3 regions of the Kitasatospora griseola genome follow, and region 2 is predicted to be linked to each of the others. Evidence: riboswitches for the same ligand, from Rfam matches in the RefSeq annotation. Region 2 holds a riboswitch; each other region holds the start of a gene.
The links. A riboswitch is a leader RNA that binds a small molecule or an ion and turns the genes downstream of it on or off. The one in region 2 is predicted to bind thiamine pyrophosphate.
Positions count from the first base shown of each region.

Region 1: linked by a shared signal. The riboswitch ahead of thiC (phosphomethylpyrimidine synthase ThiC) and the one ahead of ACI1MP_RS19910 (purine-cytosine permease family protein) in region 2 are both predicted to bind thiamine pyrophosphate.
Region 3: linked by a shared signal. The riboswitch ahead of thiO (glycine oxidase ThiO) and the one ahead of ACI1MP_RS19910 (purine-cytosine permease family protein) in region 2 are both predicted to bind thiamine pyrophosphate.

Region 1 is NZ_CP173360.1:4,190,027-4,193,292, reverse strand. It holds gene ACI1MP_RS18905 (flotillin family protein) at 1-625, opposite strand, end outside; gene ACI1MP_RS18900 (hypothetical protein) at 811-1,011, opposite strand; TPP riboswitch at 1,159-1,291, shown strand; gene thiC (phosphomethylpyrimidine synthase ThiC) at 1,287-3,065, shown strand; gene ACI1MP_RS18890 (AbrB/MazE/SpoVT family DNA-binding domain-containing protein) at 3,170-3,266, shown strand, end outside.
Region 2 is NZ_CP173360.1:4,415,169-4,418,434, reverse strand. It holds gene ACI1MP_RS19915 (S1C family serine protease) at 1-624, opposite strand, end outside; TPP riboswitch at 1,037-1,188, shown strand; gene ACI1MP_RS19910 (purine-cytosine permease family protein) at 1,179-2,537, shown strand; gene ACI1MP_RS19905 (glycerophosphodiester phosphodiesterase) at 2,684-3,266, shown strand, end outside.
Region 3 is NZ_CP173360.1:5,987,591-5,990,856, forward strand. It holds gene ACI1MP_RS27200 (thiazole synthase) at 1-509, opposite strand, end outside; gene thiS (sulfur carrier protein ThiS) at 511-720, opposite strand; gene thiO (glycine oxidase ThiO) at 717-1,877, opposite strand; TPP riboswitch at 1,872-1,984, opposite strand; gene ACI1MP_RS27215 (NAD(P)/FAD-dependent oxidoreductase) at 2,033-3,238, shown strand.

The DNA.
Region 1 (3,266 bases), 230 kb from region 2:
CCCGCCGGTCCGCCTCGGCGGCGGCGATGCGGGCGTCGCGCTGGACGGCCGCGGCGTGCGGCGCGGCCAGGTTGGTGATGTAGCCGGTCGGGTCCAGGATCTCCTGGATCTGCAGCGAGTCGATGATCAGACCGAGCTTCTCCATCTCGATGCCCGAGGCGGAGCGGGTCTCACCGGTGAGCCGCTCGCGGTCGCGGATCATGTCCTCGACCGTCAGCCCGCCGACGATGGACCGCAGGTGGCCGGCGAACACGTTGTGCACCCGCTGGCCCATCATCTTCTGCTGGTCCAGGAAACGCCGGGCGGCGTTGGCGATCGACGCGTTGTCGTCGCCCACCTTGAAGATCACAACCCCCTTGACGTGCACGGGAATTCCCTGCGACGTCACACACTCCACGTCGAGTGCGGCCTCGTTCAGGTCGAGCGAGAGCCGGCGGACCGCCTGGACGCCCGGCACCACGAAGGTGCCCCGCCCGGTCACCACGCGGAAGCCGAGGCCCTCGCCGTGCTTGGAACCCGAGATCACCAGCGCCTCGTTGGGCTCGGCGACCCGCCACATGAGCTTGAACAGGACGATCAGAAGAACGACGCCTCCGACGGCGCTTCCTGCGATGCCGATCAGCATCGGCAATCTCCCCCTTCGGAGCGCACCGGTCCCGTGCTGCGCTTGGGTTGTGCAGATCTGGCGCGGAAACCGGCGGCAGCCGCATTCTCCGCCGTTCCGGATCACGGGGGAAGGGGTGGGCGGAGGGGAACTCGCACTGTCCCGAAACGGTCGCGGGGGGTGAGCGGAATCGTTCTGACGGGCGATCAGAGCGGCTCGACGTAGACCGTGCGCGGTGGCTGGTACTCGACCACGACCACCATGGCGCCCGGCTCCAACGACTCGCCCGGCGTGGCGAGGTACGCCAGGAACGCCTCGGTGCCCAGCCGCTCCGGGATGTGCACCATCACCTCGCCGACCAGGCCCGCGCCGATCCGCCCCGTCACCCGTCCCATCAGTCCGATCACCTGGACGATTCTCCCACTTCGAACGGGGCGTGAACAGCACGATCGCGCGCGGGAGTTGCCGCCGGCGGGCGGGCGGGACCGAGCGGTGCGCCCTGGACCGGCGTCGCATCGTGCCCTACGGTGAGGAACCGAACGCAGGCGGCCACGCCTGCGCGGAACGGGAGCTCGGAGCACCGGGCTGAGAGGGCGCTGACGGTACGCGGCCCGCGTACCACCTGCTGCGCCGACCGCAGGAACCTGACCGGGTAATGCCGGCGTAGGGAGTTGAAGGTCCGATGACCGTATTTTCTGAGCACACGTCTGCCCGGCCGTCCGCCGAGGGGTACCCCACCCCGGCCTGGCGCAAGGCCTACCGTCAGGGCAGCCGCCCCGACCTGCGGGTCCCCTACCGCGAGGTCCACCTGACCAACGGCCGGACCGTCCCGCTGTACGACACCTCCGGCCCGTACACCGACCCCGACCTGCCCACCGACGTCCGACGCGGACTGCCCGCCCTCCGCGACGCCTGGATCCGCCAACGCGGCGACGTCGAGGAGTACGACGGCCGGGAGGCCCGGCCCGAGGACGACGGCATCAAGCACACCGCGCCGCGCGGCGGCGACCTGCGCAACCTGGACGCCGTCTTCCCCGGCCGCCCGCGCCGCCCGCTGCGCGCCAGGGACGGCGTCGCCGTCACCCAACTCGGCTACGCCAAGCGCGGGTTGATCACCCCGGAGATGGAGTTCGTGGCACTCCGGGAAGGCCTGGAACCGGAGTTCGTGCGCGAGCAGGTGGCGCGCGGGCGGGCCGTCATCCCGGTCAACGTCAACCACCCCGAGAGCGAACCGGCCGTCATCGGCACCGACTTCCTGGTGAAGATCAACGCCAACATCGGCAACTCCGCCGTCACCTCCTCCATCGAGGAGGAGGTGGAGAAGATGACCTGGGCCACCCGGTGGGGCGCCGACACCGTCATGGACCTCTCCACCGGCCGCAACATCCACACCACCCGCGAGTGGATCCTGCGCAACTCCCCCGTCCCGATCGGCACCGTCCCGCTCTACCAGGCGCTGGAGAAGGTCGACGGCCGGGCCGAGGACCTCAGCTGGGAGGTCTACCGGGACACCGTCCTCGAACAGTGCGAGCAGGGCGTCGACTACATGACGGTGCACGCCGGCGTGCTGCTGCGGTACGTGCCGCTCACCGCCCGCCGCAAGACCGGCATCGTCTCGCGCGGCGGCTCCATCATGGCCGCCTGGTGCCTGGCGCACCATCAGGAGAATTTCCTCTACACCCACTTCGAGGAACTCTGCGACCTGCTGCGCGCCTACGACGTCACCTTCTCGCTCGGTGACGGCCTGCGCCCCGGCTCCATCGCCGACGCCAACGACGAGGCGCAGTTCGCCGAACTCACCACCCTCGGCGAGCTCGGCCGGATCGCCCGGGCCAAGGACGTCCAGGTGATGATCGAGGGCCCCGGGCACGTCCCGATGCACAAGATCCGCGAGAACATGGAACTCCAGCAGGAGATCTGCGACGAGGCCCCGTTCTACACGCTCGGCCCGCTCACCACCGACGTCGCCCCCGGCTACGACCACATCACCTCCGGCATCGGCGCCGCGATGATCGCCTGGTGGGGCACCGCGATGCTCTGCTACGTCACCCCCAAGGAACACCTGGGCCTGCCCAACCGCGACGACGTCAAGACCGGCGTCATCACCTACAAGATCGCCGCCCACGCCGCCGACCTCGCCAAGGGCCACCCCGGCGCCCAGGCCTGGGACGACGCCCTCTCCGACGCCCGCTTCGAGTTCCGCTGGGAGGACCAGTTCAACCTGGCCCTCGACCCGGAGACGGCCCGCGCCTTCCACGACGAGACCCTCCCCGCCGAACCCGCCAAGACCGCGCACTTCTGCTCCATGTGCGGCCCGAAGTTCTGCTCGATGAAGATCAGCCGCCAGATCCGCGACGAACACGGCACCGACCTCGACGACACCGTCCAGGCCGGCATGGCCGAGAAGTCCGCCGAGTTCGCCGCCCACGGCAACCGGGTCTACCTCCCGCTCACCGACTGACACCCCACGCGCGCCGGCGCCGCCCCGACCACCTCGGGGCGGCGCTCCCCGGCGAGAGCTGGTATTACGTGGTGGGCGTCATACGGGATACCTGGGAGGGCGCGATGCGGTTGAACAGCAAGGGGCAGGTCACCATCCCGGCGGAGCTCCGTGAGAAGTACGGTCTCCACCCCGGGGACGAGGTGGACGTCATCGAGGAGG
Region 2 (3,266 bases):
GTCCAGGTTCTGGTGGGTGTTGCCGACGGTGACGGTGGTGCTGCTGTGGCTGGCGCCGGTGCCGCCGCTGCCGCCCTTGTCGGAGACGGACGCGCCGATCGCGCCGCCGGCCAGGCCGGCCACCAGGGCGACCGCCGCGACCAGGGCGACGAATCCGCCGCGCTTGCCCTTGCCGGACCCGCCGGGGGCGGGCTGCGGGCTGCCCCACGGCGCACCCGGTTCGCCCGGTCCGCCGACACCGCCGGTGCCGCCGGACGGGTTGCCCCAGCCGCCCACCGGGTGGCCGGCGCCGAACGGGTGCTGCGGCTCGCCGGGGACGCCGGGCGCACCCGGGGCGCCGGGCGCACCGGTCTGGGCGAGCGGCGGCACGGCCGGGACGGCCGCGGTCGGCGCGTAGGGATTGACCGGTGCGTCGGCCGCGGTCGGCGCGTAGGGGTTGACCGGTGCGTCGGCCGCGGTCGGCGCGTAGGGGCCGGCCGGTGCGGCGACGCTGCCGTACGGGTTCTGGAACGGCGGCGGCGCGTCCACCGGGGCGGCGGGCGGGGCGGCCGGTGCCTCGGGCACCTTCCCGAGCTGCATGGTCCCGTCGGGGACCGGCGCGGCGGGCACCTTCCCGAGCTGCATCGTCCCGTCGGAGACCGGCGCGGCCGGGGACGCCGGCAGCACCGGCGGCGGCGCGTCGAGGTAGGCGGGAGCGGGCGCGGGCGTCCCGGAGCCGGCGGAGGCCGCCTCGGTGCCGGTGGCCTCGGGGGCCTTCTCCGGCGGGGTGGTACCACTCGCGTGCTCGGTGCTCACGGACGACCTCCATCGCTGACAGAATCTTGGGCCGCGGTCCGTCGCGCCGGCGGCGCGGCCACAGCCTCGGGGCACAGTTTTTCCTATGCCGGATTCGGACACCGTAAGCGGGCCCCTGAAGAAATCATGAGAAGCCTTAGGCCTCGCTGACATGCACATCAGTGGTCCCGCGGTGCGGACGCCGATCCCCCCGGCCTTGGCGTTCCCCAGCCCGGAGGCTAGCCTGTCGCTCCTGTAAACCGAAGAACGTCGCGGGAGCTTGGACCAGCCAGGCTGAGAGTGCGCCGGATCGACCGTAGGGCATGGCGGTGACGCCGCCCCGGTCGAGGGGGCGCTGACCGCCTGAACCTGTCCGGATAATGCCGGCGTAGGGAGTATCGGCCATGACGGCTGTTCCGTCTGCCCAAATTTCCGATCATGAGGCTGCCGCGCGGGCCGAGGCCCCGCTGACCCTCGACACGGCGCCGCCGCGCACCCTGGACTTCCGGGCGCTGTTCGCGCTGTGGGCCAACCTCGGGGTGAGCCTGATCGGCTTCACCAGCGCCGCGACGGTGCTGGGCAAGCAGGGCCACGAGCTGGGCTTCACCGCGGCGGTGACGGCGATCGTGGCGGGCACCGCGATCGGCACCGCGATGCTGGCGGTGGCGGCCCTGGTGGGCGCCCGCACGGGTGCGCCGGCGATGGCGGTGCTGCGCGGCCTGTTCGGCACCCGGCTGTCGTACGTGCCGACGGTGCTGAACATCCTCCAGTGCGTCGGCTGGGGCGTGTACGAGCTGACGGTGATCGCCTGGGGCGCCCAGACGGTGGCCGGCACCGAGGGCTGGCGCTGGCTGTTCGTGCTGCTGGCGGGCGTGCTGACGACGGTGCTGACGATCTGGCCGCTGGGCGCGATCGCGGTGCTGCGCAAGTACGTGGCGGTCGCGGTCGGCGTGGCGATGGTCTACTTCACGGTGCAGTTCGCCCGGCTGGGCTTCCCGGACCCGGGCGCGGGCAACTGGGACGGCTTCCTGTCGGCGACGGACGCGGTGATCGCGGTGTCGATCTCGTTCGTGCCGCTGGCCGCCGACTACACCCGGCACGCCCGCAGCTCGGCGAAGGCGTTCTGGGGGACGTTCTCCGGCTACACGGTGGCCCAGGTCTGGTGCTACGTGCTGGGCGTGGTGGCGCTGCTGCAGTCCGGCGGCGACCCGGACAGGATCCTCGGCTCGTTCACCGGCGTGGCCGCGGGCTGGGCGTTCCTGCTGGTGCTGGTGCTGCGCGAGTCGGACCAGTCGTTCGCGAACGTGTACTCGACGGCGATGTCGATCCACAACCTGTGGCCGAAGGTGGACCGGCGGGTGCTGACCGGCGGCATCGGCGTGCTGGTGACGGTGCTGGCGCTGCGGATCAAGGAGTTCACCGAGTCGTACTACGCGTTCCTCGGCCTGATCGGATCGGTGTTCGTGCCGCTGTTCGCGGTGCTGGCGGTGGACTACTTCCTCGGCGCGGGCCGGCGCGGCTGGAACCTGACGCAGGACGCCCCGGCGCGCTGGGTGATGCTGCTGCCGTGGGCACTGGGCTTCGCGGTGTACCAGTTCCTGGCGCCGACGGCGGTGGCCGGCTGGTGGACCGACCTGTGGGCGAAGGCGCAGGAGGCGGTGCACTTCACCCCGCAGGCGTGGAGCTCGGCCTCGTTGTTCTCGTTCCTGGTGGCGGCCCTGGCTACCGGCGCGGTGACGGCCCTGGAACGCCGGCAGGCCTGACCGCCCGCGGGCGTCCGACGGGCTGACGGTCCGCGGGCGTCCGACCGGCTGACGGTCCGCCAGCCGTTCGCCCCCGGGGAGCTGTTCACCGGAGCGTTGCCGTGCCGGAAGCGGGCCGTCATCCGGTGCCGCGTAGGGTGGTTGACGTGAACACCCAGCACAGCGCCTCGGCCTCGCTCCCCGCTCCGATCGACCGCTCGTCGGTCAAGGTGATCGCCCACCGCGGGTCCTCCGCGGCCCTCCCGGAGCACACCGAGGAGGCGTACCGGCAGGCGCTGGAGGAGGGCGCGGACGGGCTGGAGTGCGACGTCCGGGTCACCGCCGACGGGCAGCTGGTGTGCGTGCACGACCGGACGGTGGGCCGCACCTCCGACGGGCAGGGCGTGGTGTCGACCATGACGCTGGCTCAGCTGTCCGAGCTGGACTTCGGTTCGTGGAAGCACCCGGAGCAGCCGCGGCGCAGCTCGGTGCTCACCCTGGAGCGGCTGCTGGAGCTGGTCGCGGACACCGGGCGGCGGGTGGAGCTGGCGATCGAGACCAAGCACCCGGTGCGGTACGCGGGCCGGGTGGAGTCCGAGCTGCTGCGGGTGCTGGGCCGCTTCGGTCTGCTGCCGGCCGCGCCGGAGGAGTCCACGGTGCGGGTGATGAGCTTCTCGGAGCTGGCCCTGCACCGGGTCCGCCGGGCCGCCCCGGCGGTGCCCCGGGTGTACCTGTGGGAGCGCTCGGTGC
Region 3 (3,266 bases), 1.6 Mb from region 2:
AAGTTGTGCGGGTTGCGGATGCCCAGGCCGGAGCCGATCGGCGAGCCCAGCGGCATGATCGCCGCGCAGCCGACGTCCTCCAGCTTGCGGGCCAGCACCGGGTCGTCGTTGGTGTACGGCAGCACGGTGAAGCCGTCGTCGACCAAGGTCTCGGCGGCGTCCAGGAGTTCGATCGGGTCGGGCAGCAGGGTGCGCTCGTCGGCGATCACCTCCAGCTTCACCCAGTCGGTGCCGAGCGCCTCGCGGGCGAGGCGGGCGGTGAGCACGGCCTCGCCGGCGGTGTAGCAGCCGGCCGTGTTCGGGAGGATCCGGATGCCGTTGCGGGCCAGCACCTCCAGCACCGAGCCCTGGGTGGCGGTGTTGACCCGGCGCATCGCCACCGTGGTCAGTTCGGTGCCGGAGACCCGCAGCGCCTGCTCCAGCACGTCCAGGCTGGGCGCGCCGCCGGTGCCCATGATCAGGCGGGAGGCGAAGGCGGTGTCGCCGATGGTCAGCAGGTCGTCGGCCATCTCAGCCTCCCTGCACGGCGGTGAGGATCTCCACCCGGTCGCCCGCCAGCAGCGCCGTGGTCGGCCACGAACTGCGCGGCACCACGACCTCGTTGACGGCGGCGGCGACGCCGGTGTTGGCGGCGGACACCTCGGCGACCACCGCGTCCAGGGTGGTGGCTTCGGGCAGTGTGCGGGGTTCGCCGTTGACGGTCAGGGCGACGGTGTTCATGCGGGCACCTCGGTGCGGAAGCGGTCGGGGGTGAAGTCGGCCGCCAGCGGGGAGAGTTCGCCGGTGGCCAGGTAGTCGGCGAGCAGGTCGGCGGTGACCGGGGTGAGCAGCACGCCGTTGCGGTAGTGCCCGGTGGCGGCGGCCAGGCCGCGCAACGCGGTCGGGCCGAGCAGCGGCGCGTTGTCGGGCGAGCCCGGCCGCAGCCCCGCGTTGGTCTCCACCAGCGGCAACTCGGTGATGCCGGGCACGAGTTCGTGCGCGTCCCGGAGCAGCTCGTACACGCCGCCCGCGGTGACGGTGGTGTCGTGGCCCATCTCCTCGGTGGTCGCGCCGATCACCAACTCGCCGTCGGCGCGCGGCACCAGGTACAGGTGCTGCCCGCGCACCACGGCGCGCACGTTGCGGGACAGGAACGGCGCGTACAGCTTCGGGATCCGCAGCCGCACCACCTGGCCCTTCACCGGGCGGATCGCCGGCAGCACCCCGTCCGGCAGGCCCGGCAGCAGGTGGCTGCGGGCGCCGGCCGCCAGGACCGTCCGCCCGGCGGTCAGTTGCTCGCCCGTCAACAGCCGCACGCCGATGGCCCGGTCGCCGTCGGCCCCGTCGCGGTCGACCAGCAGTTCGGCGGCCTGGGTGCGGTGGAAGGCGACGCCCAGCAGCTTGCAGGCCGCGACCAGCGCGGCGGCGAGGCGGCGGCCGTCCACCTGGTGGTCCTCGGCGACGTGCAGGCCGCCGCGTACGCCCGGGGCCAGCATCGGCTCCAGCCGCCGGCACTCCCGGCCGGTCAGCCACTGCGACTCCAGGCCCAACCGGCCGTGGAAGGCGTGCAGTTCGCGCAGCTCCTCGCGGTCGTCGGAGTCCAGCGCGACGGCCAGCGTCCCGGTGCGGCGGTAGCCGGTGTCCAGGCCGGTCAGTTCGGTCAGCTCGGCCGCGAACGCGCCGTAGCGCTCGTTCGACGCCATGCCCAGGCGCAGCAACGGCTCCTCGCCGTACTGGAGTTCGGTGACCGGCGCGAGCATCCCGGCGGCGACCTGCGCCGCGCCGCCGCCCGGCGACGGGTCCACCACCGCGACGCTCAGTCCGCGCTGCGCGGTGCGCCAGGCGACGCCGAGGCCGATGATGCCGCCGCCGATCACCAGCACGTCGGTAGGTGCCACAGCACTTCTTCTCCCTTCGCCGGCATGACCCGGATCAGGTTCGGACGGTCGCGGGCCGCCACAGCCCGCCTCTCAGCCCGGTGCGCCGGGCTCCCGTGATGAGGTAGTGCCTCCACTTTAACGCCGGTGCCCGTAGCGGCAGCAGGCCGGTTAGGGTGGACGCCGTGGCTGAGCTGAGGGCAACGGACCGGGTCGTCGTGGTCGGGGCGGGCATGGCGGGCGCGCAGGCCGCCCTGAACCTGCGGCAGGGCGGCTGGCAGGGCGCCGTCACCCTGGTCGGCGAGGAACTCCACCTGCCGTACGACCGGCCGCCGCTCTCCAAGAACGTGCTGCTCGGCAAGGCCGACGCCACCGCCTTCGAGATCGACTGGAGCGACCTCGGCGTCGACCTGCTCACCGGCCACCGGGCCACCGGCCTGAACGCCGGCGTGCTGCACACCGACCGCGGCGAACTCCCGTACAACGCCCTGGTGATCGCCACCGGCGCCGACCCCCGCACGCTGCCGGGCCTGCCCGGCGCCCGCACCCTGCGCACCGTCGACGACGCGCACGCGCTGCGCGCCGCGCTCACCCCCGACAAGCGGATCGTGCTGGTCGGCGCGGGCTGGATCGGCGCCGAGACCGCCACCGTCGCCCGTGCCCTCGGCTGCCACGTCACCGTGGTCGAGGCCGCCGCCACCCCGCTGGCCGGGGCGCTGCCCGCCGAACTCGGCACGCTGATGACCGAGTGGTACGCCGCCGCCGGCGTCGAACTGCGCTGCGGCGTCGGCGTCGCCGGGGCCGCCGACGGCGGGGTGCTGCTCGCCGACGGCACCCACCTGCCCGCCGACGAGGTGGTGGTCGGCATCGGCGCCCGCCCCGCCACCGGCTGGCTCGCCGACAGCCCGCTCGCCCTCGACGCCGACGGCACGATCCCGGTCGACGACCGCCTGCGTACCGCGCTGCCCGGCGTCTGGGCGGCCGGCGACTGCGTCTCCTACCCGTCCGCCCGGTTCGGCGCCCGGCTGGCCGTCCAGCACTGGGACCACGCCCTGCACTCCGGCGGCACCGTCGCCGCCTCCGTGCTCGGCGCCCTGGACGCGCCCTACGACCCCGTCCCGTACTTCTGGTCCGAGCAGTTCGACCGCATGGTGCAGTACGCCGGCCGGCACGCCGGGGCCGACCACCTGCTGTGGCGCGGCTCCCCGTCCGGCCGGGACTGGTCGGTGCTGTGGCTGCGCGACGGCGCGCCGGTCGCCCTGCTGGCCGTGGACCGGCCGCGCGACCTGGCGCAGGGCCGCCGCCTGATCGAACGCGGCACGGTGCTCGACCCGGAGCTCGCCGCCGATCCGGCCGTCCAGCTGAAGGCCGCGACCAGGTAGCGCAGGTGGCGCATGGGTAGGCTGGGTG